Regions from separate parts of the Nocardiopsis sp. NPDC006139 genome, predicted to be linked through region 1. Evidence: riboswitches for the same ligand, from Rfam matches in the RefSeq annotation. Region 1 holds a riboswitch; the other holds the start of a gene.
The links. Region 1 has a riboswitch for S-adenosylmethionine ahead of thrC (threonine synthase). Riboswitches for the same ligand answer to the same signal wherever they lie in the genome.
Positions count from the first base shown of each region.

Region 2: another riboswitch for S-adenosylmethionine. It lies ahead of ABZ249_RS10385 (aminotransferase class V-fold PLP-dependent enzyme); the one in region 1 lies ahead of thrC (threonine synthase).

Region 1 is NZ_JBEXTT010000012.1:155,117-169,809, forward strand. Features, by position in the region: gene ABZ249_RS17975 (ABC transporter ATP-binding protein) at 1-1,113, shown strand, start outside; gene ABZ249_RS17980 (ABC transporter ATP-binding protein) at 1,161-2,879, shown strand; gene ABZ249_RS17985 (heme-binding protein) at 2,955-3,515, opposite strand; gene ABZ249_RS17990 (sensor histidine kinase) at 3,684-4,868, shown strand; gene ABZ249_RS17995 (response regulator transcription factor) at 4,865-5,488, shown strand; gene groL (chaperonin GroEL) at 5,608-7,236, opposite strand; gene ABZ249_RS18005 (ABC transporter permease) at 7,541-8,263, opposite strand; gene ABZ249_RS18010 (ATP-binding cassette domain-containing protein) at 8,353-9,318, opposite strand; gene ABZ249_RS18015 (PadR family transcriptional regulator) at 9,424-10,026, opposite strand; gene ABZ249_RS18020 (GNAT family N-acetyltransferase) at 10,158-10,640, opposite strand; gene ABZ249_RS18025 (ubiquitin-like small modifier protein 1) at 10,834-11,112, opposite strand; gene thrC (threonine synthase) at 11,186-12,445, opposite strand; SAM riboswitch class I at 12,459-12,600, opposite strand; gene ABZ249_RS18035 (trehalose-6-phosphate synthase) at 12,946-14,382, shown strand; gene ABZ249_RS18040 (hypothetical protein) at 14,497-14,693, shown strand, end outside.
Region 2 is NZ_JBEXTT010000006.1:238,112-252,804, forward strand. Features, by position in the region: gene ABZ249_RS10355 (bifunctional (p)ppGpp synthetase/guanosine-3',5'-bis(diphosphate) 3'-pyrophosphohydrolase) at 1-1,407, shown strand, start outside; gene ABZ249_RS10360 (TetR/AcrR family transcriptional regulator) at 1,439-2,017, opposite strand; gene ABZ249_RS10365 (nitroreductase family deazaflavin-dependent oxidoreductase) at 2,096-2,563, opposite strand; gene ABZ249_RS10370 (acyl-CoA dehydrogenase family protein) at 2,631-3,818, opposite strand; gene ABZ249_RS10375 (CoA transferase) at 3,815-5,029, opposite strand; gene ABZ249_RS10380 (DUF3870 domain-containing protein) at 5,041-5,397, opposite strand; SAM riboswitch class IV at 5,636-5,750, shown strand; gene ABZ249_RS10385 (aminotransferase class V-fold PLP-dependent enzyme) at 5,807-7,141, shown strand; gene ABZ249_RS10390 (SAM-dependent methyltransferase) at 7,369-8,154, shown strand; gene ABZ249_RS10395 (DinB family protein) at 8,142-8,675, shown strand; gene ABZ249_RS10400 (primosomal protein N') at 8,685-10,760, opposite strand; gene fmt (methionyl-tRNA formyltransferase) at 10,874-11,809, shown strand; gene ABZ249_RS10410 (transcription antitermination factor NusB) at 11,882-13,354, shown strand; gene rpe (ribulose-phosphate 3-epimerase) at 13,519-14,187, shown strand; gene ABZ249_RS10420 (phosphatase PAP2 family protein) at 14,355-14,693, shown strand, end outside.

The sequences.
Region 1 (14,693 bases):
CTCACCACCCGGGCCTCCGACCTGGTCGCGGGGCTGCGCGTGCTGCGCGGTGTGGGCGGCGAGCGCACCGTCGGCGAGCGCTACCGGGAGGAGTCCCAGGAGGTGCGGGCCGCCGGGGTGCGGGTGGGCTGGATGGACGCCGCCCTCCAGGCCCTGCGCGAGCTGTACCCGGGACTGCTGCTGGTCGGGATCGTCTGGTACGGCGCGCGCCTGGCCCTGAACGGGGAGATCACCGTCGGACAGCTGGTGGCGTTCTACGGGTTCACCACCAACCTGGCGGTGGCCGTCCGCCACCTGATGCAGAGCGTGACCCTGTACATCTCCGCGCGGGTCGCCGCCGGTCGGGTGGCCCGGGTGCTGTCCCTGGCCCACGACCACCCCGACCCGGAGTCGCCCGCCGAGGCGCCGACCGGCCCCTGCGGACTGCACGACCCGGTCAGCGGGGTACGCGTCCCGGCCGGGCTGCTCACCGCCGTGGTGTGCGCGGACACCGCGGACGCCACCGCGATCTCCGCCCGGCTGGGCCGCTACGCCGAGGGCGGGCACCTGGTGGAGGAGGCCACCGGCCGCTCGGTCCCGCTGTCCGACCTGCCGCTGCGCGAGGTGCGCCGCCGCGTCCTGGTCGCGGCCAACGACGCCCACCTGTTCTCCGGGCCGCTGCGCGACGAGCTTTCGCCCGACGGCGGCCTGTCCGAGGAGCGGCTGGCCGAGGTGGTGCGGGTCGCCGCCGCCGAGGACGTGGTCCGCCAGTCCCCGGACGGATGGGACGCGCTGCTCACCGAGCGCGGCCGCGAGTACTCCGGCGGCCAGCAGCAGCGGCTGCGGCTGGCCCGGGCGCTGGCCCACGACCCCGACGTCCTGGTGCTGGTGGAGCCCGCCTCCGCCGTGGACGCCCACTCCGAGGCCGCCATCGGCGCCCGGCTGGCGGCCGAGCGCTCGGGCCGCACCACGGTGCTGGTCACCACCAGCCCGCTGCTGCTGGACCGCACCGACCACGTACGGTTCGTCCGCGACGGCCGGGTGGTCGCCGAGGGCTCCCACCACGACCTTCTGGCGTCCGAGCCCGGTTACGCCGCCACCGTTCTGCGCACCGTGCTGGAGGAACAGCCGTGATCCCGACCGACGAACGCCGGGGCCTGCTGCCGGTCGCCCCGTCCCCGATGGTGTGGAACCGGCTGTCCGGCCTGCTGCGAAGCCACGGCGGCGTCCTGGCAGCGGTGGTCGGCCTGTACGGGCTGGCGGCGCTGGCGGCGCTGGCCCCGCCGTGGATGCTGGGCCGGATCATCGACGCGGTGCGCGCGTCGGCGGCCCCGGAGCGGATCGACACGATGGCGGTCATCGTGGTCGGCGCCCTGGTCTGCCACGCCGTGCTCACCCTGGTATCGGTGGCGCTGTCCATCCGGTTCGGCGAGGCGGTCCTGGCCGAGCTGCGCGAGGGCTTCGTGCGGGCCGTGCTGCGCCTGCCGCTGGGCACCGTGGAGCGCGCGGGCAGCGGCGACCTGATGGCGCGCACCGGCCGCGACGTCGGCCACCTCAGCCACACGGTGCGCCACTCGATCCCGGTGATGGTGGTGAGCGGGGTGACGGTGGTGGTCATCTTCGGCGCGCTCACCGTGCTGCACCCCGTGCTGCTGCTCGCGTGGCTTCCGTCGGCGGTGATCGTCTGGCTGTCCACCCGCTGGTACGCCCGCCGCGCTCCGGGCGGCTACCTGCGCGAGCTGGACACCTACTCCGAGCTCACCCAGGGGGTGACCGACACCGTCGAGGGGGCGCACACCCTGGAGGCGCTGGGCCGCCAGGACCGCCAGCGGCGGCGCACCGACGAGCGGATCGGTCGCGCCTACCTGGCCGAGCGGTACACGCTGTGGCTGCGCACCGTGTGGTACCCGACCCTGGAGTTCTCCTACCTGCTGCCGACCGCGGTGACGTTCCTGACCGCGGCGTACCTGCACGCCCAGGGGGAGCTGACGGTCGGGCAGATCGCCACGGCGGTGTTCCTGACCGTGCAGGTGGTGCGGCCGGTGGACCTGCTCATCGACCAGGTGGACAGCCTGATGATGGGGTTCACGAGCCTGCGCCGCCTGATCGGCGTGGAGCTGGTCGAGGACTCCGCCGACAGGACCCCGTCCGACGCCCCGGGGACGCCGGGCGCCGTGGAGATCTCCGGGCTGCGCTTCGGCTACACCGGCACCGAGGTCCTGCACGGGGTCGACCTGTCCCTGGCCCCGGGCGAGCGGCTGGCCGTGGTGGGCCCCAGCGGGGCGGGCAAGTCCACGCTGGGCAAGCTCATCGCGGGCATCCACACGCCCGCCTCCGGTGCCGTCCGGGTGGGCGGCGAGGACCTGACGGGGCTCGCCCCGCAGGACCGCCGGGAGAAGGCGATCCTGCTCAGCCAGGAGAGCCACGTGTTCCGCGGGACCGTCGCCGAGAACCTGGCGCTGGCCCTGGACCGCGACGAGGTCGACCACGACGCCCTGTGGCGGGCGCTGGCCGCGGTGGACGCCGACGACTGGGTGCGCTCCCTGCCCGACGGCCTGGACACCAGGGTCGGCTCGGGGCACCTGGCCCTGGACCCGGCCCACGTGCAGCAGCTGGCCCTGGCCCGTGTGGTGCTCGCCGACCCGGAGGTGCTGGTGCTGGACGAGGCGACCTCGCTGATGGACCCGGGCTCGGCCCGCCACCTGGAGCGTTCCCTGGCGGGCGTGCTCGCGGGGCGCACGGTGGTCGCGATCGCCCACCGCCTCCACACCGCCCACGACGCCGACCGCGTCGCGGTGGTCGAGGACGGCCGCATCTCCGAGCTGGGCTCCCACGACGAACTGCTCGCCGCCGGGGGCTCCTACTCCGCCCTCTGGCACGCCTGGCACGGCGACTCCTGACCCGGCCCGGGTCCCGGGAACGGCGGCGGCCGGGCCGCTCCCTGTGGGCGCCCGGCCGGTCCGGTGCGGGGAGGGCTACTCCTCGAAGTTCTCCAGGGCCTCCAGGGCGGCCTGGGCGATCTCCTCGTCGATGTCGCCGGAGGGCGCGCCGCCCACGCCGATGCCCGCGATCGGGGTCTCGCCCGACAGGACCGGGACGCCGCCCGCGAGGAAGAGGGTGCCCGGCAGGTCCGCGATGGTGGGCCCGTCCCCGGTGGCGTTCTCGGCCAGGGCGCCGGTGGGCTGCCCCATGGCCGCGGAGGTGTAGGCCTTCTGCTCCGCCGACTCCTGGGTCTGCGGGCCGGCGTTGTCGGTCTTGAGGACCAGGCGGGTGGCGCCCGAGCGGTCGACGATCGCGATGGTGACCTGCTGGCCCTGGTCCCGGGCCTCGGCCAGGCCCGCCTCTGCGGCGGCGACCAGGGCGTCGGCGCTCAGGACGTCGCGCTGGGCGACGGCCTGCGGGGCGACCGCCGCGGCGGCGGTGCTCGGCCCGCCCGGGGTGTCGGCGGGCAGCAGGGTGGTGGCGGCGACGCCGCCGACCACGGCCAGGCCCAGCCCGGCGCCGGCGATGGTGGAGATGAGGTGGTTGCGCTTCATGGTGCGACTCCGTTCGTGGATGTCCGTTCCGACGTCCTCCACTCTCGCCGGGAAGGCCCGTCCCGGCGTCGGGCTCCCGGACGAACCGGCGGATGCGAAGGGACGACGCGCCGTGTCATCCGATCGGATGACGGCGGCCGGGGCGCGCGGGGGCACCATGGGAGGGATATGGGGACACGAACGCGCGACGACGGCCTGGGCGGACCGCTGCTCAACGCGGTGATGCACGTCGGCTTCCTGGTACTGCTGGCCGCGTCCGCCGTGCGGCTGCTCATCCGGCACGAACTCGACGAGGGGACCGTGGCCGCCCTGGAGCTGGCCGCCGTGGTCGGCCTGCTGTACTCCGCGGGCGTGCTGCTGTGGAACCGGGCTCCCCGGCCGGTGCTCTTCGGCTGGCTGGCCGGGGTGATCGTGTGCTGGGTCGCGCTGGTGTGGGCCGCCCCGTCGTTCGGGTTCGCCGGAATCCCCCTGCTGTTCGTCGCGCTGCGGCTGCTGCCGGTGGCGGCGGTGGTCGCGGTCGCCGCGGTGCTGACCGCCGCCACCGCGGCGGCCTGGGGCGTGCTGACCGGGTTCGGCGACCCGATGGCGTTCGTGGTGCCGCCCGCGCTGGCGGCGATGGTGGTCGGCACCGTGGTGGAGCTGCGCCGGGAGGGCGACCGCCGCAAGCGGGTCATCGCCGACCTGCTGCGCACCCGGGACGCGCTGGCCGAGTCCCACCGCCGCACCGGGGTGCTGGAGGAGCGGGAGCGGCTGGCGCGGGAGATCCACGACACCGTGGCCCAGGGCCTGTCCAGCACCGGGATGCTGCTGCGCGCCGCCGACCTGTCGTGGGAGTCGGACCCGGAGCGGTCCCGCAACCTGGTGCGCCGGGCCGCCGAGGGGGTGCACGAGAACCTGGCGGAGGCGCGGGCCTTCGTGCAGGGCGGCGCGCCCGCCCCGCTGAGCCGGGGCACGCTGCGCCGGGCGCTGGCGGACCTGTGCCGGTCGCTGTCCGAGGAGACCGGGATCGAGGCCGCCCTGACCTGCGACGGCGAGCTGGACGGCCTGCCGGGCGAGGTGGAGGCCGCGCTGCTGCGGGTCGCCCAGGGGGCTCTGGCCAACGTGCGCGAGCATTCGGGGGCGGACCGGGCGGCGGTGTCCCTGGCCCGGATCGGCGACCGGGTCACCCTGGACGTGCGCGACGACGGGCGCGGGTTCGACCCCGGCGCTCCGGGGCCGGGCGGCGGGCGCGGGTTCGGCCTGGAGGCGGTGCGCGCCCGGGTGGCCGGGCTGGGCGGCGAGGTGACCGTGGAGAGCGCGCCCGGCGAGGGCACCGGGCTGTCGGTCTCGATCCCCGTACGGGAGGACGCGTGAAACTGTTCCTGGTGGACGACCACCCGATCGTGCGGGCGGGGCTGTCCGCCCTGTTCGAGGGCGAGGAGGACATCGAGATCGTCGGCGAGGCCGCCGACGGGACCGACGCGGTGCGCCTGATCGGGCTGCGCTCGCCCGACGTGGTGCTGATGGACCTGCGCCTGGAGGGCGGCCTGGACGGCGTGGCCGTGACCGAGCGGGTGCTGGCGCTGCCCGCCCCTCCGCGGGTGCTGGTGCTCACCACCTACGAGAACGACGGGGACATCATGCGGGCGCTGGACGCGGGCGCCTCCGGGTACCTGCTCAAGGACAGCCCGCCGGAGCGGCTCTTCGAGGCGGTGCGGGCGGCGGCCCGCGGGGAGACGGTGCTGTCGCCGCACGTGGCGGCCCGGCTGGTGCGGCGGGTGCGCGACCCGCGGCCCGCGGTGACCCCGCGCGAGCTGGAGATCCTCCGCCTGCTGGCGAAGGGGGCGGGCAACCGGGAGATCGCCCGGACCCTGTTCGTCACCGAGGCGACGGTCAAGACCCACCTGCAGCGCATCTACGCCAAGCTCGGCGTGGAGACCCGCACCGCGGCGGTGCGCGCGGCGGTCGACCTCTCGCTCATCTCCTGGGACTGACGCCCTCGGGACCGGCTGTTCGGGAACGGGTGCCCGGAAAGCGGAACCGGGCGGCCCCGAGGGGGCCGCCCGGTCGTCGCGGGTTGAGGTCGCGTATCCCGACCCCGAACTCCTGGGGACTAGAAGTCCATGCCGCCCATGCCACCGGTCGGGTCGGCCGCGGGGGCCGCCTTCTCCGGCTTCTCGGCGATGACGGCCTCGGTGGTCAGGAACAGACCGGCGATGGAGGCCGCGTTCTGCAGAGCGGAACGGGTGACCTTGGTCGGGTCGATGACGCCGTCCTTGAACAGGTCGGTGTACTCACCGGTGGCGGCGTTGAGGCCGAACCCGGGCTCCAGGTTGCGGACCTTGTCCGCCACGACGCCGCCCTCGAGGCCGGCGTTCACGGCGATCTGCTTCAGCGGCTCGGCGATGGCGCGGCGGACGATGTCGGCACCGATGGCCTCGTCGCCCTCCAGCTCCAGCTTCTCGAACGCCGGGACGCTGGCCTGCAGCAGCGCCACACCACCGCCGGGGAGGATGCCCTCCTCGACCGCGGCCTTGGCGTTGCGGACGGCGTCCTCGATGCGGTGCTTGCGCTCCTTGAGCTCCACCTCGGTGGCGGCACCGGCCTTGATGACCGCGACGCCGCCGGCCAGGCGGGCGAGGCGCTCCTGGAGCTTCTCGCGGTCGTAGTCGGAGTCGGTGCGCTCGATCTCGTTGCGGATCTCGTTGACGCGACCGGCGATGGCGGTGGCGTCGCCGGCACCGTCGACGATGGTGGTCTCGTCCTTGGTGACGACGATCTTGCGGGCGCGGCCGAGCATGTCGAGCTCGGTGTTCTCCAGCTTGAGGCCGACCTCCTCGGTGATGACCTGGCCGCCGGTCAGCACGGCGATGTCGCCGAGCTGGGCCTTGCGGCGGTCACCGAAGCCCGGGGCCTTGACGGCGACGGACTTGAAGGTGCCGCGGATCTTGTTGACGACCAGGGTCTGCAGCGCGCCCTGCTCGACGTCCTCCGCGATGACGACCAGCGGACGGCCGGCCTGGAGCACCTTCTCCACGATGGGGAGGAACTCGTTGTTGTTGGAGATCTTCTGGTTCGCGATGAGGATGTACGGGTCCTCCAGGACCGTCTCCATGCGCTCCAGGTCGGTGGCGAAGTAGGGCGAGATGTAGCCCTTGTCGAAGCGCATGCCCTCGGCGAGCTCCAGCTCGAGCCCGAAGGTCTGCCCCTCCTCGACGGTGATGACGCCTTCCTTGCCGACCTTGTCCATCGCCTCGGCGATGGTCTCGCCGATCTGGGTGTCGCCGGCGGAGATGGAGGCGGTGGAGGCGATCTGCTCCTTGGTCTCGATCTCCTTGGAGAGGTTGCCCAGCTCCTCGCTGATGCGGGAGACGGCGGCCTCGATGCCCCGCTTGAGGCTGATCGGGTTGGCGCCGGCGGCGACGTTGCGCAGGCCCTCGCGCACGAGCGCCTGGGCCAGGACGGTGGCGGTGGTGGTGCCGTCACCCGCGACGTCGTCGGTCTTCTTGGCGACCTCCTTGACCAGCTCGGCCCCGATCTTCTCCCACGGGTCCTCGAGCTCGATCTCCTTGGCGATGGAGACACCATCGTTGGTGATGGTGGGGGCGCCCCACTTCTTCTCCAGGACGACGTTGCGGCCCTTGGGGCCGAGCGTCACCTTGACGGCGTCCGCAAGCTGGTTCATGCCGCGCTCGAGGCCGCGACGGGCCTCCTCGTCGAACGCGATCAGTTTGGCTGCCATTGAGTTCTTGTCCTCCCGTGACCGGGCTGATACGCGGTGGGACGAGGCGTGCGCCCGCGACGGACGACCGCGGATCCGCCGGCGACCCTGTTGCCGGCGGCCGCGGTCTCGCAGCCTCGATCCGGTTTAGCACTCAGCCGGGGCGAGTGCTAACCAGATCCCTTTTTAGCACTCGGCATGGGAGAGTGCAAACGATGCGGTCACGATTCCACCACCTCTTCGACACGCGTTCACCTGCGCAAACCCCCCATGTGACGGGTTTTTCCGCTCGCGGCGGACGAGACCGGCCGAGCGCGGGCGGGGGTCAGGCGGAGATCCGGCGCATCGCCCGCGACCCCAGTCCCAGGACCAGCAGGGTGGTCGCCAGGGCCACCGCCCAGCCGATGCCCACGGCCGCGTTCCACTCGCCCGCGAACAGCGCCCGCTCCGCGTCCACCACGTAGGCGACGGGGTTGGCCCGGGACAGCGCGTACAGCCAGTCCGGCGCCAGGTCCATCGGCAGCAGCACGCCCGACAGCAGCATCAGCGGCATCACGGCGGTCTGCACGATGGGCGCGAACACGTAGGTCTGCCGGACCTTGAGGGCGACCAGGTACGACAGCGACGACAGGCCGACGCCCAGCACGATGAGCAGCAGCAGGCCGGCGGCGAAGCCGGCCACCGGGACGCGGAACCCGAACGGCACGACCAGGACGACGATGAGCGCCATCTGCAGCGCCATGACGGCCACGTCGCGCAGCACCCGCCCCAGCAGCAGGGCCACCCGGGAGGCCGGGGTCGCCATCAGGCGCTCGTGCGCCCCCGAGGAGATCTCCGGCAGCAGCCCGAACCCGGCGAAGCCCGCGGTGAACAGGGCGAGCATGACCAGCAGCCCCGGCACGAACCACTGCCAGGGGTTCTCCCCCTGGGCCCCGGCCAGCCCGGTGAGCAGCGGCGCGAACAGCACCAGGTACAGGACCGGCTGGAGCATGCCGAACAGCAGGAAGGCCGGCCGGTGTAGCAGCGGGCGGAACTGGCGGACGAACATCAGCCAGGTGTCCCTGGCCAGGGACGAGGGCCGCGCGGCGGCGGTGCCGTACGTGTCGGCGGCGGTGTCGGCTGTCGTGGTCTCGGTGGTCACGGGTTCTCCTCCCGCAGGCTGCGGCCGGTGAGGGTCAGGAAGACGTCGTCGAGGGTGGGGCGCTGCACCCGCACGGTGGTCAGGGCGATCCCGGAGCCGTCCAGGGAGCGCAGCAGCTCGGGCAGGACGGCGTCGCCGCGCTCGATCCGCAGCCGCACCCCGGCCTCGCGCCCGGGGACGACCTCGACCTCCCGGGCGGTGGGCAGCTTCTCCGCGATCGCGGCGCCGGCGGCCGCGGCCTCCGCGTCGGCGACGGTGAAGGTGACGAGGTCGCCGGAGACCCCGCCCTTGAGCTCGTCGGCGGTGCCGTCGGCGATGACCCGCCCGTGGTCGATGACCAGGACCCGCTCGGCCGCCTCGTCGGCCTCGTCGAGGTAGTGGGTGGTCAGGACGATGGTGGTGCCGAACTCCGCCCGCAGGCGGGCGATGTGGTCCCACAGGTTGGCGCGGCTGTGCGGGTCCAGGCCGGTGGACGGCTCGTCGAGGAACAGCAGCGGCGGCCGGTGGATGAGCCCCATCGCGATGTCGAGGCGGCGCCGCTGCCCGCCGGACAGCTTGGTGACCTCCCGGTCCGCGGCCCCCGACAGTTCGAGCATGTCGAGCAGCTCGGCGGTGCGCGCCCCGGCCGTCGCCCGGTCCAGCCCGTAGAGCAGGCCCTGGGTGTAGAGCTCCTCCCCGGCGCGCTGGTCCTCGCCCGCGCCGTGGCCCTGGCCGACGAACCCGATGCGGCGCCGCACCTCGGCCGGCTCGGCGCGCACGTCGCGCCCGGCGACCACGGCGGTGCCGGAGGTGGGTTCGAGCAGGGTGGTGAGCATGCGCAGGGTGGTGGACTTGCCCGCGCCGTTGGGACCGAGCAGGGCGACGAGTTCGCCTGCGGCGACGTCGATGTCGATGCCCCGGACCGCCTCGACGGTCTCCCTGCCGACGCGGAAGTGCTTGGTGAGATCCCGGGTACGGATCATCCGCGACTCCTTATTCAAAGTTGAATATGGAGAGTCTGCCCCACCTCCGCTTCATATTCAAGTTTTAATACGAGGGCGTGCGGGCACCGGCTCCGCTCCGCGCGCCTACCCGCGCGGGGCCCCCGCGGGCGGCAGGCCGAAGGCCTGCGGTCCGTCGTCGGCCATGGTGTAGCGCCCCTCCTCCAGTTCGCGGATGAGCCTTCGGGTCCACTCGACGGCCGCCCCCACGGTCAGCTCCCACAGGGTGAAGAGCGGGCGCACGTGCTCGGGCTTGTCCCACTCCTCGGTGCTCAGCCGGGCGATCTCCAGCGCCTGGGCGCTGCTCTTCTCCAGGTCGGCGATCCGGCTCCGGAGCAGTTCGACCACCTCGGCCCGCGGCAGCGCCGTCATCAGGGTGACCCCGGCGCACAGCAGCGCGTGGTCGTCGCCGGCGTGGGAGAGCGCCTTGCGCAGCAGCCGGTGGAACTCGGCCTCGCCCTCCCCGGTGATCTCGTAGGAGACGCGCTCCACCACATCGTCGCCCTCGGCCTCCACCTCCCGCAGCCTGCCCTCCGCGGTGAGCTTGCGCAGCGCGTGGTAGATGGACCCCCACTTGACGTTGGCCCACTCCGAGGCGCCCCAGTCCATCAGCTCGCGGCCGACCCGATACCCGTGGGCGCGCCCCGAGATGCGCACCACACCCAGCACCAACAACCGCGTCGCCGACATCGCCGCCTCATCCGGAGCTCCCCGGGGACCGCCCCCGGTGGGACTCCAGGTTACGGCCCGTGTCCGCGCGCCCCCCGGCCGCCGCCGGGGGCCGGGTGTCGGGCGCGCGGCACCCGGCCCGGCCGCAGCCGTCACAGGGCCTGGAAGTAGCGGGAGACCGGCAGCTCGGTCAGGCCCGCCTTCTCGTAGGTGCGCCGGGCCGGGGCGTGCCCCTCGTCCCCGCCGGTCTCGACGACGGCCATGCCCATGCCCTGGCCGCGGATCCAGTCCACCGCGTGCCGGGTGAGCGCCTCCCCCACCCCGGCCCGCTGGTGGCCGGGGTGCACGGCCAGCAGAGTGACCTCGCCGGTGTCGTCCTTGGGCCGGATCACCACGGCGTAGAACCCGGCGACCGCGCCGTCCCGGACGGCCACCCGCACGGTGGTGTCCGCGTCGTCGAGCGCGCCGCCGACCTCCGTCCGCTGGCTCTCCCGCCAATCCGGGATCATCCGGTCGTAGATGCGCCCGCCCAGCACCCGCCGCAGCGACGCGTGCACCGGCTCCCAGGCCCGCAGCGACAGCTCCAGCACCGCTTCGCGGTCGCCGTCCCGGAAATCCCTGATCTCGATACCCATACCGGAACCGTACTCAGCCGCTCCGCGCCCGGACAAAGGCTTTACCGCCCCCCGCGGCGGGCCCGGGGCGGAAGGCGGGGCGGCCGCGGCGGCGCGGGAACGAGGGCGGCCCCGCGTCCGGTGGACGCGGGGCCGGGGAGCCGCCGGCCTCGTGGGCCGGCGGGGTTCGGGGGGTCGTGCGGTACGGGGGCCGTCAGCAGCCGCCCGCGACCGCCGGGATGATCGAGACCTGCGCACCCTCGGCGACCTCGGTCTGCAGCCCCTGGGCGAAGCGCACGTCCTCGTCGCCGACGTACACGTTCACGAAGCGCCGCACCTTCCCGTTCTCGTCGAGGATGCGCGCCCGGATGCCCGGGTGGTTGGCCTCCAGGTCGTCGAGGATCTCGGCGAGGGTACCGCCCTGCGCGGTGACCTCCGCGGCGTCGTCGGTGTAGGTGCGCAGGATGGTGGGCACGCGAACGCTGGCGCTCATGGCGTCCTTCTTCCGTGGTGGTGGTCGTGGAGGGAGTGGGCCCCGGGGCGTGGCGCCGCCCCGGGGAGCGGGGTCAGGCCAGTCCGGCCTCGGCGAACGCCTTCAGGGACGGCTTGATGGTGGCCGTCACCCCGGCGCTCACGGCGTTCAGGGTCTTGAGCCCGTCACCGGTGTTGAGGACGACGGTCTCGGCCCCGGGGTCGAGCCGCCCCTCGCGGACCAGCTTGCGCAGCACGCCGGTGGTGACGCCGCCCGCGGTCTCGGCGAAGATCCCCTCGGTCCGGGCCAGCAGCGAGATCGCCTCGACGACCTCGTCGTCCCCCACGTGCTCCACCGAGCCGCCGGTGCGGCGGGCGATGTCGAGCACGTAGGGGCCGTCCGCCGGGTTGCCGATGGCCAGCGACTTGGCGATGGTGTCGGGCTTGACCGGCTGGATGACGTCCAGGCCCTTGTCCCACGCCTGCGCCACCGGGGAGCAGCCGGTGGCCTGCGCGCCGAAGACCTTGTACGGCCGGTCCTCGACCAGCCCCAGCTTGATCAGCTCCTGGAAGCCCTTGTCGATCTTGGTGAGCTGGGAGCCGGAGGCGATCGGGATGACGATCTGCTCGGGCAGCCGCCAGCCGAGCTGCTCGGCGATCTCGTAGGCCAGCGTCTTGGAGCCCTCGCCGTAGTAGGGGCGCAGGTTGACGTTGACGAAGCCCCAGCCCTCGCCCGCCGGGTCCCCGATGAGCTCGGAGCAGAACCGGTTGACGTCGTCGTAGTTGCCGTCGATGGCCACGACCTGGCCGCCGTAGACCGCGGCCATGACGACCTTGGCCTCCTCCAGCCCGGCGGGGATGAACACGCAGGACTGGAACCCCGCGCGGGCCGCCGCGGCGCCGACGGCGCCCGCCAGGTTGCCGGTGGAGGAGCAGGAGAGCGTGGTGAAGCCGAAGTTGCGGGCCGCCTCGACGGCGATGGCCACCACCCGGTCCTTGAAGGAGTGGGTGGGGTTGCCGGAGTCGTCCTTGATGTGCAGGGAGGCCAGGCCCAGTTCGGCGGCGAGGCGGTCGGCCTTGACCAGGGGGGTGAGGCCGGGGTTCATGTTGGGCAGCTCGGCCACGTTCTCCGGGACCGGGAGCAGGTGCCGGTAGCGCCAGATGTTGGCGGGGCCGCTCTCGATGTCGGCCCGGGTGACGGCGCCGAAGTCGTAGGCCACTTCCAGCGGGCCGAAGCAGAACTCGCAGGCGAACCGGGGGGTGAGGTCGTAGCGCTCACCGCATTCGCGACAGGACAGCGCGGCGGCGGGGCCGAAGGCGCGGACGGAGGTGGGTTCGGTGGCGGCAATCGCCATGGCGAGGCGTCTCCCCTCATCTTCCCTGGCGGACACCTTGTCCCCAGGCCGGAGTTGGCACCTGTCCCGGCCGCCTCGCGTGTCCGCGAGCGATGTACGCCGAGATGGTTGCCGGGGCTTCGCAGGGCCGGTCCCTCCACCCCTCTGGATGAGCAATATGAAGTTGTCGTGGTGTGGCCGCCGGCTCCTCCCGGAACCGGCAAGGTCACTGTAACGGACGTGTCGGCCGGTTTTCCACGGGGCGTGATCCGGGTAACACGAACCGACTCACATGGTGAGACGGCACAGGTCGGCGGCGGCCGCGCGCGTGTGCCCTGTTTCCACCGCGTGACATCGTGCGCCCGTGACCTGGGGCGGGTTTGGGGCGTACGCCGACCGGCGAGACCTAGGGTGCGCCCTCCGCCCTCCGTCCCTTCCGCACCGGGTCGGCACCGGCCACGGGGGCCGTTTCCGTATCCTGCGCTCGACCGGATCCCGCGCACCCGAGAGGACGAGACCACGTGGACAAGGCACAGATCCTCATCGCCTCCAACCGAGGACCGGTGTCCTTCTCGATCAACGAGGACGGCTCCCTGGAACACCGCCGCGGCGGCGGCGGCCTGGTCTCCGGCATGATCTCGGTGGCCACCGAGATCGACAGCATCTGGGTGTGCGCCGCCCTGTCCGAGGGGGACCGGCGGGCCGCGGCCGAGGCCCCGGGGGCCCGTCTGGACCGCGACCACGACCTGGGCGGCATGCGCGTGCACATGCTGGACATCCCCGAGGAGACCTTCCAGGGGGCCTACACCGGGGTCGCGAACTCGACGCTGTGGTTCCTCCAGCACATGATGTACGACACCCCGAACAAGCCGTCCTTCGGCTCGGGGTTCCGGCGGCGGTGGGAGGACTACACCGCCTACAACAACGCCTTCGCCGAGGCGCTGGTGGCGGGTGCCGCGGACAACGCCCGGGTGGCGGTGCAGGACTACCACCTGGCGCTGGTGCCGCGCATCCTGCGGGCCCGCCGTCCCGATCTGCGCATCGCGCACTTCTCGCACACCCCGTGGGCCCCGCCGGAGTACTTCCGGATGCTGCCCGACGACATCGCCCGGGAGCTGCTGTCGGGGATGCTCGGCGCCGACCGGCTGGGCTTCCTCAGCCCGCGCTGGGCCGATGCCTTCCTGCGCTGCTGCGCGGAGATCCTGCGCGCGGACGTGGACTTCCGCAACCGGACCGTGGAGTACGGCGGCCGGGTGGTCGGGGTGGGCGTGCACGCGCTGGGCGCCGACGAGGAGGGGTTGCGCGAGAGCGCCGCCGATCCGCTGGTGGCGGTCCGCCGGGAGACCCTGGAGGAGCTGGTCGGGGACACCAGGCTCATCGTCCGGGTGGACCGGACCGAGCTGTCCAAGAACATCGTGCGGGGCCTGGAGGCGTACCGCGAGCTGCTGCACGCGCACCCCGAATGGCGCGGGCGGGTGACCCACCTGGCGTTCGCCTACCCGAGCCGCGGCGACGTGCCCGAGTACCGCGAGTACACCGACACGGTGCTGCGGGTGGCCAAGGAGATCAACGAGGAGTTCGCGACGGCCGACTGGACGCCGCTGGTCCTGGAGGTCAACGACGACTACCCGCGTTCGCTGGCCTCGTTCCAGCTGGCCGACGTGCTGCTGGTGAACCCCATCCGGGACGGCATGAACCTGGTCGCCAAGGAGGGCCCGGTGCTGTCGGAGCGGGACTCGGTGCTGGTGCTGTCGCGGGAGGCGGGGGCCGCCGACGAGCTGGGCGGGGACGCCCTGACCGTCAACCCCTACGACACCGTGGAGACGGCGGAGGCGCTGCACCGGGCGCTGTCGATGCCCGCGGCCGAGCGCCGGGCCCGGCGGGAGCGCCTGGCGGAGGCGGCGGTGGCGCTGCCGCCGCGCCGGTGGTTCCAGGACCAGCTGCGCTCCCTGGGCTGATCCCTGGCCCCGGCCCGGGGCCCGCTCCTCCCCCCGGCGGAACCCCACCGCCGGGGGAGCCGGCTCCCCCGCACGGGGGAGGGGCGCGGCCGCGCCGTGCGCGATGCTGGGCCCATGGACATCCGGACCCCGCACCCCTCCACCGCCCGGCCACCGCACCACACCGCCCGTTGGGCGGTGGCCGCGGCGCTGTGGTCCCTGCTCTACGTCGCTTCCAAGGTCCAGTACGCCCTGGCCGGCCGGCTGGGGGTGACCGGCGGCCCCGCGGTCCCGGCCGACTCCTACGCCGGGTTCGGCCCCGGCGGGGTGGC
Region 2 (14,693 bases), on a different contig from region 1:
TACGACCTCATCGCCGTGCGGGTGCTGGTGGACAGCGTCCGCGACTGCTATGCGGCCCTGGGGACCATCCACGCCAGGTGGAACCCCGTGCCCGGGCGGTTCAAGGACTACATCGCCATGCCCAAGTTCAACATGTACCAGTCGCTGCACACGACGGTCATCGGACCCTCGGGCAACCCGGTGGAGCTGCAGATCCGCACCCGCGCCATGCACCGGCGCGCCGAGTACGGCATCGCCGCCCACTGGAAGTACAAGGAGGACCGCAACAGCGGCGGGACCGCGGCCACGCCCAAGGGCGGCTCCGACATGGCGTGGCTGCGCCAGCTCATCGACTGGCAGCAGGAGACCAAGGACCCCGGCGAGTTCCTGGAGTCGCTGCGCTTCGACCTGTCGGTGCAGGAGGTGTTCGTCTTCACCCCGCAGGGCGACGTCATCTCGCTGCCGCAGGGCGCCACCGCGGTCGACTTCGCCTACGCCGTGCACACCGAGGTCGGCCACCGCACGGTGGGCGCCCGGGTCAACGGCCGCCTGGTGTCGCTGGAGACCGAGCTGCACAACGGCGAGACCGTCGAGATCATCACCTCCAAGGACCCCGACGCCGGGCCGAACCGCGACTGGCTCGACTTCGTCAAGAGCGCCCGCGCCCGCAACAAGATCCGGCACTGGTTCACCAAGGAGCGCCGCGAGGCCGCGATCGAGCAGGGCAAGGAGGAGATCGCGAAGGTCATGCGCAAGCAGGAGCTCCCGGTCAAGCGCCTGTTCAGCGGGGAGTCCATCGTCGCCCTGGCCGACGAGCTGCGCTATCCCGACGTGGACGCCCTGTACGCGGCGGTGGGGGAGCGGCAGGTCAGCGCCCAGAACGTGGTCGCCAAGCTGGTCGACTCCATGGGCCTGGCCGACGACCACCCCGAGGACATCGCCGAGCCGGCGCTGCCCGCCAAGGCGCCCCGCCAGCGCCAGCCCGGCAACCCGGGCGTGGTCGTGGAGGGCGACGCCGACGTGTGGGCGCGCCTGTCCAAGTGCTGCACGCCGGTGCCCGGGGACGACATCGTCGGCTTCGTGACCCGCGGCAACGGGGTGTCGGTGCACCGCGCCGACTGCGTGAACATCGCGACCCTGGACCCCGAGCGCAAGGTGCGGGTGGACTGGTCGCCGACGGAGGACTCGCTGTTCCTGGTGGCCCTCCAGGTGGAGGCGCTGGACCGGGCCCGGCTGCTGTCGGACATCACCCGGGTGCTCTCGGACCAGCACGTCAACATCCTGTCGGCGACGGTGCAGACCAGCCGGGACCGGGTCGCCCAGAGCCGGTTCACGTTCGAGATGGCCGACCCCGCCCACCTGGGCAGCGTGCTGCGCGCGGTGCGCAACGTGGACGGCGTCTACGACGTGTACCGCGTCCGCAACTGACCGCCCGGGCGGGCGCCGCGGGCGTCCGCCCTCACCCGTCGGCGCGCCGCCCGTGGACGGTCATGCCGCTCGTCAGGGTCAGGGCCCAGGGCTCGTCGACCCCGTCCAGGTCCAGGGCGGTGATCAGGTGGCACATCAGGCCCATGGCCATGAAGTACCGGACCTGCTCCCGGGTGCCGCCGGACAGCTCGTGCACCAGGGTGACCGTCGAGGCGTACCCGCGCCGCATGCACTCCCGGACCTCGGGGACGTCGGCCGCGCTCTGGGCGTGCACCTGGAGCATGAGCAGGTCGCGGTCGGCGATCAGCTCCGCGTAGGAGTCGCCCATCGCGGCCAGGACCTGGGCCGCGGGGGCGCCGGGCGCCTTCTCCGCGCCCTCGCGCAGGGCCTGTTCGATGAGCCCGAAGCAGCGGTCCAGCGTGGCCGTGAACAGGCCCAGCTTGCTGCCGAACAGCCGGAAGACGTAGGCCTGCGAGATCCCGGCCGCGTCGGCGATCTCCGTCACCGGGGTGGCGTGGTAGCCGCTCCGGGCGAAGACGGGCACCGCGTGCCGCAGGATCGCCGCCCTGCGCGCCTCGGCCGTGGAACGGCCCGCTTCGGTAACGCTCATGTAAGTGAGTACACACTCATGAACGTCCGGTGTCAATCCGAACGGCGGCCCCGGCCCGCGAGGGGCCGGGGCCGCACCTCAGATGCGGATCGTCGTGGACCGCACGATCTGGAACACCGGGTGCCGGTGCGCCTCCGCCTCGAAGGCCTCGGCCGGCGCGTCCGGCGGGGCCTCGAAGTACGGTGCCACCACCAGTGCGCGGGGGTGGTCCACGTACTCGCGCAGCACCGGGGCCGCCTCCGCGGCGTCCAGTTCGCGCACGCTGACCAGCTCGATCCAGCCGCCCTTGCGCAGCGTCGCGAACCCGTCCGCGCGGATGTTGCGCACCCAGTCGACCTCCCCGTAGGGGGCGACCAGGAACCGGCCCTCGTTGTTGTCCACGAGGTTGATCGGGACGGTGCGCAGGAAGCCCGTCCTGCGCCCCCGCGTCGTGAGCAGGTACGTGTCGGGCGGGCACACCCCGTACTTGACGAAGCCGCCGAGCGCCGCGTTGAGCACCCGTCGGCCGCGCGTCATCTCGAACCGCTTCGCCGGTTCGTCCACCATCTGGCTACTCCCTCGATCGCTTGCCCCCCATTGTGGTGGTTGCCCGGGGGGAACGGCAGGCCGGAGGTCACCGGAAGGCCGAGATGCCGGTCACCGCCTGTCCGATGCTCAGCGCGTGGATCTCCTCGGTGCCCTCGTAGGTGGCCACCGTCTCCAGGTTCACCATGTGCCGCATCACCGGGTACTCCAGCGTGATCCCGTTGGCCCCGTGCACCGACCGGGCCGCCGCGGCCACCCGCTGGGCCGCGGCGACGTTGGCGAACTTGCCGAAGCTGACGTGGTTGTGGTGGGCCAGCCCCCGGTCCTTGAGCCGCCCGATCTGGAGGGCGGTCAGATCGGCGTGGCCGACGTCCACGACCATGTCGGCGAGCTTGCGCTGAGTCAGCTGGAAGCCGGCGATCGGCCTGCCGAACTGCTCGCGGGTGCCCGCGTACTCCAGCGCCGCCTCGTAGCAGGCGCGGGCCGCGCCCGCCGCGCCCCACACGATCCCGTAGCGGGCCTCGTTGAGGCAGGACAGCGGGGAGCCCAGCCCGCGCGAGCCCGGCAGGACCGCGTCGGCGGGCAGCCGGACCCCCTCCAGCACCAGCTCGGAGGTGATGGAGGCGCGCAGCGACAGCTTCCTGTGGACGACGTTGGCGGTGAACCCGGGGGTGTCGGTGGGCACCGCGAACCCGCGGATGCCCTCGTCGGTGGCGGCCCACACCACGGCGACATCGGCGACGGACCCGTTGGTGATCCACATCTTGGTGCCGTCGAGCACCCAGTCGGAGCCGTCCCGGCGGGCGCGCGTGCGCATCGAGCCCGGGTCGGAGCCGGAGTCGGGCTCGGTCAGGCCGAAGCAGCCGATGGCCTCGCCCGCGGCCATGCGGGGCAGCCAGTGCTCCTTCTGCTCCTCGGAGCCGTACTTGTGGATCGCGGCCATGGCGAGGGAGCCCTGCACGGACACGAAGCTGCGCAGCCCCGAGTCCACCGCCTCCAGCTCGCGGCAGGCCACGCCGTAGGCGACGGCGCTGGAGCCGCCGCAGCCGTACCCCTCCAGGTGCATGCCGAGCACGCCCAGGTCGCCGAACGCCTTGGCCAGGCCGCGCGGGTCGGGCAGGGTGCCGGCCTCGAACCAGTCCGCCACGTGGGGCAGCAGCTCGCGGGCGGCGAACGCCCGGACCGCGTCGCGCACGTCGCGCTCGGTGTCGTCCAGTCCGGCGTCCACGGCCAGGAAGTCGCGGGGGTCCGGGGCGGGTGCCTTGCGGTCGCTCATGGGTTTCCTTTCGGGTGCTGTTGGACGGCGCCGCGTTCGACCATCGCGTCGATCAGGTCCGCGGCCAGGCCCAGTTCGGTGAGGATCTCCCGGGAGTGCTGCCCCAGCAGGGGCGGCGCGGTCAGCGGGGGAGGCGTGTTCTCCAGCCGGAACCCGGCGCGGACCTGCTCCAGGAGGCCGGCGGTGGGGTGGTCGACGGTGCGCAGCACGTCGTCGCCGCGGGCGTCGGCGGTACGCAGCGCGTCCAGCACCCCGCGGACCCGGCCCACGGGCACGCCCGCCGCCAGCAGGCGCTCGGCCCAGTGGTCGGCGGACCGGGAGCGCAGGGTCGCGCTGATCTCCCCGACCAGCTCCCCGCGGTGCTCCACCCGGCCCGGGTTGGTGGCGTAACGGGGGTCCGCGGCCAGGTCGGGCCGCTCCAGCGCCTCGCACATGCGCAGGTAGAGCGCGTCGTTGCCGGCGGCGATGACGAGGTCGGCGTCGGCGGTGGGGAACGCCTGGTAGGGGACGATCGTGGTGTGCGCGTTGCCGACCCGGGCGGGCTCGGCCCCGGTCACCAGCGCCTGCTGGGTGAGGTTGACCAGTCCGGACAGGGTGGAGTTGATCAGGGACGCGCTGACCTCCTCGCCCCGGCCGGTGGCGCGGGCCCGCATCAGGGCGCCCAGGATGCCCACCGCGGCGTTGAGCCCGGTGAGCACGTCGGTGAGGGCCACCCCGACCTTGCTGGCCGGGCCCTCGGCGGGGCCCGTGGTCCCCATCAGGCCGCTCTCGGCCTGCACCACGATGTCGAACCCGGGGCGGCCCGCGGGCTCGTGCTCGGGCCCGAACCCGCTCACCGAGCAGTACACGACCGCCGGGTTGCGGGCGCTGACGTCGGCGTAGCCCAGGCCCAGGCGGTCGATGACGCCGGGGCGGAAGTTCTGCACCACCACGTCGGCGCCCGCGCACAGCTCCTGGACGGCGGCCCGCCCGTCGGGGTCCTTCAGGTCGACGGCCAGGCTGCGCTTGTTGCGGTTCACCGACAGGAAGTAGGCGGCCTCCCCGCCCGCCCAGGGCGGGCCCCAGGCGCGGGTGTCGTCGCCCCGGCCGGGCTGCTCCACCTTGATCACCTCGGCCCCCATGTCGGCCAGGAGCATGGTGGCGTAGGGGCCGGCCAGGACCCGGGACAGGTCGGCGACGCGCACCCCGGTCAGGGGCAGGGGTTGAGGCACGGACAACGGGTTCACTCCTCGCCGCTCGGCAACTGGTGGTCGTCCCTGAGCTGGTAGTAGCTCTCCAGGCAGCGGCGCAGCGCGGTGGTGAGGGCGGCCCCGGACTGGCCCGCGTAGCGGGTCTGCACCCGGCGCACCAGTTCGGCGATGTCCTCGGTGACCGACTCGCCCTCGACCAGGGCCCGGAAGAAGTCCTTGGCCAGGTCGGTCAGGAGCGTGGTGTCGGCGGCGACGATCCGGCCGTCGGCGGTGTCCACCGCCAGGACGACGCCCAGGCGCTGGTACTGCGAATGGCTGGCCACGGAGTCGGGCAGGCGGGCGTAGCCGGAGATCAGGACGACCCGGGGATTGCGGAAGACCTGCTGCATACGGTCGTGCACGTACGTCACCTCTTCGATCGCGGGCATGCGAAAACTCCGATGCTCTGGAGTCTCGCGCCTGGGAGGCGTCCGGGGGGAACCGGACACCCGCGACGTGAGGGCAGATGCGGACCAGTATGGCGCGCCCGTTCCCCGGCTGTCGAGCGGGGAGGCGCGAAAGGGTGTCCCGGGCCACAGCCGGACCGCCCTGTTGCGTTCCGCGAGCGCTGTGTTAACCTGCGTCGCAGGTCACGAGTACCAGCGCGAAGCCCCGGCTCGCTGGTCGGCAACCCTCCTTCCGCGGTGGGGTGCCCCGGGTGAGGACCAGGTCCCGACACGACCGTGTCGGACAAGCGCGGACCCTTGGCGCTGCCCCACCGGCACCCGTGGGTCCCACGACCCGCAGAAGAGGTGTGCCATGACCGTCGTCACTCCCATCGGCTCCGCCCGCTCCGCCCAGCCCGACCTGGGCCGGTGCACGATCGTCACCGCCGATGAGGGTGTCCCCCTGGTCTCCGGCGAGCGCGTCGAGTACGCCAACCTGGACTACGCGGCCAGCGCCCCCTGTCTGACCCCGGTCGCCGAGGCCCTGGCGGCGGCCCTGCCCTACTACGCCAGCGTGCACCGCGGCGCCGGCCACCACTCCCGGGTCAGCACCGAGGCCTACGAGCGGGCCCGCCGCTCGGTGGCCCGCTTCCTGGGGGTGCGCGCCGAGCCCGCCGACGCGGTGGTCTTCGTGCGCGGCACCACCGACGCCCTCAACCTGCTGGCCCGCGCGGTGCCGCAGGGCTGCACGGTGGTCGTGTTCGAGTCCGAGCACCACGCGAGCCTGCTGCCCTGGGAGCACCCGGCCTCCCGCGCCGGGTCGGTCGTGCGCCTGCCGCTGCCGGAGTCCCCGCGGGCGGCGGTCGACGCCGCCCGCGCCGCACTGGCCGCCGCCCCGCGGGGGCCGCGCCTGCTCTGCGTCACCGCCGCCTCCAACGTCACCGGCGAGATCTGGCCGGTCGAGGAGCTGGTGGCGGCCGCCCACGCCGAGGGCGCCCGTGTGGTGGTGGACGCCGCGCAGTACGCCCCGCACCTGCCGTTCAGCCTGTCGGCCACCGGCGCCGACTACGTGGCCCTGTCCGCCCACAAGCTCTACGCCCCGTTCGGGTCGGGCGTGCTGGCCGGGCGCGCCGACTGGCTGCGCGAGGCCGCGCCCTACCTGTCCGGCGGCGGCGCCACACGGCTGGTCACCGAGGACGACGTGGTGTGGAACGACCTGCCGGCCCGGCACGAGGCGGGCAGCCCCAACGTGCTGGGAGCGGTCGCCCTGGCCGCGGCCTGCGACACCCTCACCCCCCGCGTGCAGGAACTGCTGCACATCCACGAGACCTCGCTGGTGGAGCGGCTGCGCGCGGGACTGGCCGGGATCGACGGCGTGCACGAGCTGTCCCTGTGGGACGAGGACCACCCGCGGGTGGGCATCGTGTCGTTCGTCGTGGACGGGATCCCCGCCGACCTGCTCGCGGCGGCGCTGTCGGCCGAGTACGGCATCGGCGTCCGCGACGGCCTCTTCTGCGCCCACCCGCTGACCCGCCACCTGCTGCCCGCGGGCCACGGCCAGGCGGTCCGGGCCAGCCTGGGCGTCGGCACCACGCGGGAGCACGTGGACCGGCTCGTCGGCGCGGTCGCCGACCTGGTCGAGCACGGCCCGCGCTGGGAGTACGCGGACGCGGACGGACGCCTGGTCCCGGTGCCCGACCCCCGCTGACGCCCCGCCCCGCCGGGCCCCCTGCGGCGGGGCGGCCCTCCCGCCGCCCCCGGGACGGGAGGTCTCCGATCGGGGGCGCCGCCCGCGGGCGGCGCCCCCGATGTGCCTTTCAGGACCTACGCCTCGGAATCCCTGGGGTCACAAGGCGCAACAAACGACGAAATAGGGCACATAACACACAGGGGTGTGCCGGGAATCACTTTCCCAAGGGGTAGCATCAGGCCCTGATGGCATGGCGCGGTGCCGCGGACCCGACCGGTCCTGCCGACGGCGCGCCGGCCTCCCACGAGCGGACCGGCTGGGGGAGCGTGATCGTGACGGACGTCCGAGGCAACGAGGCGGGACCGCTCAGGGGCGCCCACCGCGAGCCGGTGCGCCGACCCGCCCGCGGATCCGGCGTCGTCGACCTGCGCGGCAGGCCCCCGCGCCCGAGCCCGGAGCCCGACGAGGCCGCCCGCCGCCACACCGCGTTCCTGGACCGGGTGACCGCCTACCTGTGCGCGGACGCCGGGACCGGCCAGTTCGTCGACTGGGGCTGCCCGGTGCCCGGCCTGGCCGCCATGGTCCGCGCCCACCGGCCCGGCGCCCGCGTCGTCCACGTCGCCCCGCCCGGGGTCGCCGGGACCCTCGCCTCCTCCGACGGGGCCGTGGTCTCCTCCGAGGGCGGCCCCTCCGCCGCCCTGCACCGCCTCGCCACCTCCGGGCTCGTCGACCTCGACGAGCCCGTCGCCGTTCTCATGACCCGGCCCTTCCCCGCCGACGCCCCGCCCGGGGGCATCGCCGACCTGTACGGCCTGCTGCGCGGCGGCGGCCACCTCGCCCTGGCCTCCACCGCGCCCCACCAGGTGCTGCTGCGCGCCCTGGCCCCCTTCCACCCCGTCGAACCCGGGGCCGCCGACCTGGTGTGGTGGCCCTATCCGGACGAGGACGTGGCGGCCCGCGGCAGCGGGATCCTGGGCGCGCTCGGCCGCGCGCCCGCACGGGGCGGGGGCGGGAACCGATGGCGACGCTGAACTGGACGGGCGAGATCCTGGCGCAGCTCCAGTTCTACTGGGACTTCTCGCTGTGGCCCCGGCTGGAGGGGCTCACCGACGCGGAGTTCCACTGGGAGCCCGCCCCCGGCGCCTGGGGCGTGCGCCCCGGCCCCGACGGCCGCTTCCGCCCCGACCGGACGAGTCCCGAGCCCGACCCGCCGCCGGTCACCACCATCGCCTGGCGGCTGGGCCACATCGTCGTCGAGGTCCTGGAGCTGCGCGACGACCGCCACTTCGGCCACGGCGCCCTGCACGGCGTCGAATGGCCCGGCACCGCCGACGGCGCCCGCGAGCGCCTGCGCCTGGCGTACCTCTCCTGGTCCGACCACGTCCGCTCCCTGGACGAGGAGGGACTGGCCGCCCCGGTCGGCGGCGCCGAGTCCCCCGAGTGGTCCGACTTCCCCATGGTCGCCCTCGTCCTGCACGTCCAGCGCGAGGTCATCCACCACAGCGCCGAGATCTCCCTGCTCCGCGACCTCTACCGCGCGGGCCCACGGTGACCCCGTGCCCTAGACGACGTGGAGGGGGTCGACGCGGATCTGGGCCAGGTGCTCCTCGCGGCGGGCGCTGCGGGCGGCCGCGGCGGCCTTGAGGGAGCGGGCCAGGGGGCCCACCCCCGCCCGGGACACCCGGAGCAGGGCGCGCTCGGTGGTGTCGGTCCCGCCCGGCCCGGCGGGGCCCCCGCGGTCGGGCCCGACGGGCACCGGGCCCAGCAGCTCCACGCCCTCGGGCAGCTCCACCTGGTCCAGGAGCTCGCGCACGTGTTCGGGGCCGCCGGTCACCGAGGCCATCGACACCGCCGGGGGGAACCCCAGCTCGCGGCGGTCGGCCAGCTCGCGTTCGGCGAACCCCGCCGGGTCCCAGCGCACCAGCGACTGCACCACCGGCGACGACGCCTCGGCGCACACCACCACCGTGCCGCCCGGGCGCACCAGCGCCGCGGCGCTCAGCCACCGCCGCAGCGTCTCCTCGGCCGCCCGCAGGTCCAACCGGTTGAGCAGCGCCCAGCCGTCCAGCAGCACCGCCGCCGCGTACCCGCCCTCGGCCACCGGTTCGGCCCCCGGGGTGGCCACCACCAGCGACGGCGTCCCCGGCACCGCGGGCAGCACCTCGTCGCGGCCGGAGGTGCGCACCGCCACCGACGGGAACGCCCGCCCCAGCTCCTCGGCGGTGCGCCGGTCGCCCACCACCACCGCGCGCATCCGGTTCACCCCGCACTCGGGGCACGCCCACGCGCCCGCCACCCGGCCGCACCACCCGCAGGAGGGCAGGGCGTGCGAGCCGCGCACCGCCAGCGGCCCGTGGCAGGCGTCGCAGCGCGCGGGCTCCCGGCAGCCCGCGCAGGCCAGCGTCGCCAGGTAGCCGCGCCGCGGCACCTGGAACAGCACCGCGCCCTCCCGGGACGCCTGCCGCGCCACCCGCAGCGCCAGCCCCGGCAGCCGCGCCGAGCGCGCCGCCCCGTCCCGTTCCAGCTCGCGGTCGTCCCCCGCGGCCCGCACCACCGGGGCGCGCCTGCGCAGCACCGCCCGGTCGGCGACCAGCTGCCCGGCCCAGCCCGAGTCCACCAGCATCTGGGCGTCGGTGGTCCGGGTGTGCCCGCCGATCAGCGCCCCCGCCCCCGCCCGGTGGGCGCGCATCGACAGCACCGTGCGCGCGTGCGGGTAGGGGGCGTGCGGGTCGGCGTGCACGTCGTCGCCGTCGTCCCACAGCACCACCAGGCCCACGTCGCGCACGGGGGCGAACGCCGCCGCCCGGGTGCCCACCACCACCCGCACCCGGTCGCGCAGCACCGCCAGCCACCGCCGGTACCGCTCGGCGGGACCCAGCCCGGCGGTCAGCGCCACGTGCCGGTCCGGACCCAGCACCGCGGTCAGCGCCGCGTCCACCCGCTCCACGTCGCGCCCGTCGGGCACCACGACCACGGTGCCCCGCCCGGCGGCCAGCGCGGTGCCCGCCGCCACGGCGATCGCCTCGGGCCAGTCCGGCCCCGGCAGCGCGTTCCACACGGCCCGGGGCGCCCTCCCCGCGGCCAGCTCCGCCAGGAACGCCGGGCCGTCGGGGTAGTCCTCCCACGGCCCCGCCCCCGGTGCGGCGAACCCCCCCTCGGCGCCCCCGGCGGGCTCCTCCTTCTCGGCCCGGGCGTGCCGGGGCGGCACCGCCAGCCGCAGCACGTCGCTCAGGGTGCCCGCGTACCGGTCCGCGACCGCGCGGGACAGCCCCAGGACCTCGGGGGTGAGCACCGGCTCGGGGGAGACCACCGAGTCCAGGTAGGCCAGCCGGCCGGTGAACTCCGACGCCTCCACCCGCTCGGCCAGGAACCCGGCCAGCTTCCGGTTGTTGAACCTCACCCGCACCCGGCAGCCCGGCACCGCGGCCTCGTCCATGTCGGCGGGCACCCGGTAGTCGAAGTACCGGTCCAGGTGCGGCAGCGGGGTGTCCACCACCACGCGCGCGACCGGCAGCCGCTCGGCGGGCGTGCGCGGGGCCGGGCGGCCGGACCGCTTCTTCTCCTGCTTCTTCTCCGCCGGGGGCGCGGCGGGAAGCTCGAAGAGGACCCCCTCGGGTCCGGTGGGCTGGGATGTCATCACCCTCTGGTGTACCAGAACCCGGCGACACCGGCCGTGGGACGCCCGGTACGGCTGGTAGAACTGGGAACCGCGGCGGTGGGCCGCGGACCGCACAGCCAGGGGGGACCCGCATGAAACTCGTCTTCGCCGGAACACCGCAGGTCGCGGTTCCGTCCCTACAGGCGCTGATCGACTCCGACCACGAGGTCGCCGCCGTCGTCACCCGCCCCGACGCCCGCTCCGGGCGCGGGCGCAAGGTGGCCCCCAGCCCGGTCGCCGAGCTCGCCGAGAAGGCGGGCATCGAGGTCCTCAAGCCCGCCAAGGCGGGCGACCCCGACTTCCTGGCCCGCCTGGCCGAGATCGCCCCCGACTGCTGCCCGGTGGTCGCCTACGGGGCGCTGCTGCCCCAGGCCGCCCTGGACATCCCCCGACACGGCTGGGTCAACCTGCACTTCTCCCTGCTGCCGGCCTGGCGCGGCGCCGCCCCGGTCCAGCACGCCGTCCTGCACGGCGACGACGTCACCGGGGCCTCCACGTTCCGGATCGTCAAGGAGCTGGACGCCGGCCCCGTCTACGGCACCCTCACCGAGGCCGTGCGCCCCACCGACACCAGCGGCGAACTCCTGGAGCGGCTGGCCGACGCGGGCGCGGGGCTGCTGGTCCGCACCGTCGACGGCATCGCCTCGGGCGAGCTGTCCCCGGTCCCGCAGCCCGACGCCGAGGTCTCCTACGCCTCCAAGCTGGAGCCCTCCGACGCGGAGGTCGACTTCACCGCCCCGGCCCAGCGCGTCGACCGGCTGGTGCGAGCCTGCACGCCCGCCCCCGGCGCCTGGACGACCTTCCGCGGCGCACGGCTCAAGCTCGGCCCCCTCGTCCCCGTCACCGACGCCGACACCCCGGCCCTGGACCCGGGCCGCCTGCACGCCGACAAGAAGCGGGTCCTGGTCGGCACCGCCACCCACCCGGTGCGGCTGGGCGAGGTGCAGCCCCAGGGCAAGCGCGCGATGAACGCCGTGGACTGGGCCCGTGGCGTGCGTCCCACCGCGGATGACCGCCTGGGCGACTGAGCTGCCGTAGGCTCGACCGGGTGGGGCCGCGCCCCACCCGGTCACGTCCTTCAGGCCCAGGAGCAGCACACCTTGAGCGAGCAGTCCCGATCCCCGTACCGCCGTCCGCGCCGCGGGCCCCGCCCAGGCGGGGCACGGTCCGGCGGGGCCCAGGGCGCTGCCGCGAAGCCCGGCGCGCCCCGCGACCCGGCCCGCCGGGTCGCCTACGACGTCCTGCGCGCGGTCCAGGACCGCGACGCCTACGCCAACCTGCTGCTGCCCTCCCTGCTCAACGAACGCGGCATCGCCGGCCGCGACGCGGCCCTGGCCACCGAGCTGACCTACGGCACGCTGCGCCTCCAGGGGACCTACGACGCGATCATGGAGACGTGCGTGGACCGCACCCTGGCCTCCGTGGACGCCGAGGTGCTGCCGCTGCTGCGGCTGGGCGCCCACCAGCTGCTGTCCACCAAGATCCCGCCGCACGCCGCCGTCAGCGCCACCGTGGACCTGGCCCGCCGGGTGGTCGGCCGGCACCGGGCCAGGTTCGCCAACGCCGTCCTGCGCAAGGTGTCCGCCCGCGACCTGGACGAGTGGACCGGGGTCGTGGCCCCGGACCGCGCCGTCGACCCCAGCGGGTACCTGTCGGTGGTGCACAGCCACCCGCGCTGGATCGTCAAGGAGCTGGCCCGCGCCCTGGGGGAGCGGTCCAAGACGGGCCTGGTGGAGACCGAGCGCCTGCTCGCCGCCCACAACGAGCGCCCCAGGGTGACCCTGGTGGCCAAGCCGGGCCGCGCCACCGTCGAGGACCTGGTCGCGGCCGGGGCCGAGCCCACCCCGTACTCGCCGTTCGGCGCGCGGCTGACCGAGGGCGACCCGGCGGCGATCCGCGAGGTCCGCCAGGGCCGCGCCGCGGTCCAGGACGAGGCCAGCCAGCTGGTGGCGCTCGCCCTGACCCGGGTCGACGTCCAGGGCCGCGACGAACTGTGGCTGGACATGTGCGCGGGCCCCGGCGGCAAGGCCGGGCTGCTCGCCTCGCTGGCCGGGCGGCGCGAGGCCCGCCTGGTGGCCTCGGAGGTCCAGCCGGCCCGCGCCGGGCTGGTCGCGGGCGCGGTGCGCCGCGCCCCGCGCGACGCCGGCCGGGCGATCGCCGCCGACGGCACCCGGCCGGCCTGGCGCCCCGGGACGTTCGACCGGGTCCTGGCCGACGTGCCCTGCACGGGTCTGGGCGCGCTGCGCCGCCGCCCCGAGGCGCGCTGGCGGCGCACCGGGGACTCCGCGGCCGAGCTCGCCCCGCTCCAGCACGATCTGCTGGTCAGCGCCGTGGAGTCGGTGCGGCCGGGCGGGGTGGTGGCGTACGTGACGTGTTCCCCGCATCTGGACGAGACCGACGCGATCGTGCGCCGCGTCCTGGCCGAGCGCGACGACCTCACCCTGCTGCGCGCCCCCGACCTACTGGACGAGGTGCCCGGCCTGGCGGCGGGGGAGGACGGGAACTACGCGCAGTTCTGGCCGCACCGGCACGGCACCGACGCCATGTTCCTGGCCCTGCTGCGCCGGAACTGACGCGGCGCCCGGCGGCGCTCCCGCCCGGAGCGCCGCCGGGCTTTCCCGGCAGAACCGGACAAGCGTGATCTACATCGTCAAGTTGGTGCTTTTCGCGAAAGCACCCAGGTCCGACCGGACGCCCCGGCACCGCGGCCGCCACCGCCCTGGCTACACTGCCAGGCGTGGCAATCCAGATCTCACCCAGCATCCTCAGCGCCGACTTCGCGCGCCTGGCCGACGAGGCCGCCGCCGTCCCCAACGCCGACTGGCTGCACGTCGACGTGATGGACGGGCACTTCGTCCCCAACCTCACGCTCGGCCTGCCCATCGTCGAGTCCCTGCTCAAGGCGACCGACACCCCCCTGGACTGCCACCTCATGATCGAGGACCCCGACCGCTGGGCGCCCGCCTACGCCGAGGCCGGGGCGGGCAGCGTCACCATCCACGCCAAGGCCGCGAGCGCCCCCGTGCGCACCCTGCGCGAGATCCGCCGCCTGGGCGCCCGCGCCGGGCTGGCCCTCAACCCCGCCGAGCCGGTCGAGCCCTACGCCGACCTCGTGGGCGAGATGGACATGCTCCTGCTCATGACCGTCGAGCCCGGCTTCGGCGGCCAGAAGTTCCTCGACCTGGTCCTGCCCAAGATCCGCCGGGCCCGCGAGATCCTCGACGGCCGCGAGGCCTCCGTCTGGCTCCAGGTCGACGGCGGTGTCGGTGACGAGACCATCGAACGCGCCGCCGAGGCCGGGGCCGACGTCTTCGTCGCCGGGTCCGCCGTCTACGGCGCCCAGGACCCCGCCAAGGCGATCGACTCCCTGCGCGCCCAGGCCGTCGAGGCCGCCGCCCGGGGATAACGATCCCGGTGCGGCCGGGAACCCGACTGGCCACCGCCCCGCCGCACCCCCTAGGCTGGCGCACCGTAGTCGTCGATTCAGCTTGGTCGCGGCTCCGTCTTCCCCCCGCGCCGGCGGTCTGGGGGAGCGGCGCGGCGTGAGCACGTAGCCAAGCGCGGACACCTGGGGTGCGCGCTGTGATCATGGACGTGCTGTGGGACGCGGAGACCGCGCCCATCGAGTGGCTCCAGGGCCTGGCCGACTGGCCGGTCCTGCCGTTGACCGCCGTCACCGGCCTCGGTGCCCAGGCGGTCGTCATCCCCCTGCTGGCGCTGGTCTTCTGGTGCGTCAGCCCCGGCCTGGGCGGCCGGCTGCTGGTCCTGGCCATCTCCTCGTCGGTGGTCAACCACCTGCTCAAGCTCTTCGTCCACGGGTCGCGCCCCTCCTGGTACAGCGCGCAGATCACCCAGCACACGAGCGAGTCGAGCTTCGGCATGCCCTCGGGGCACGCCCAGGGCGCCACGGTG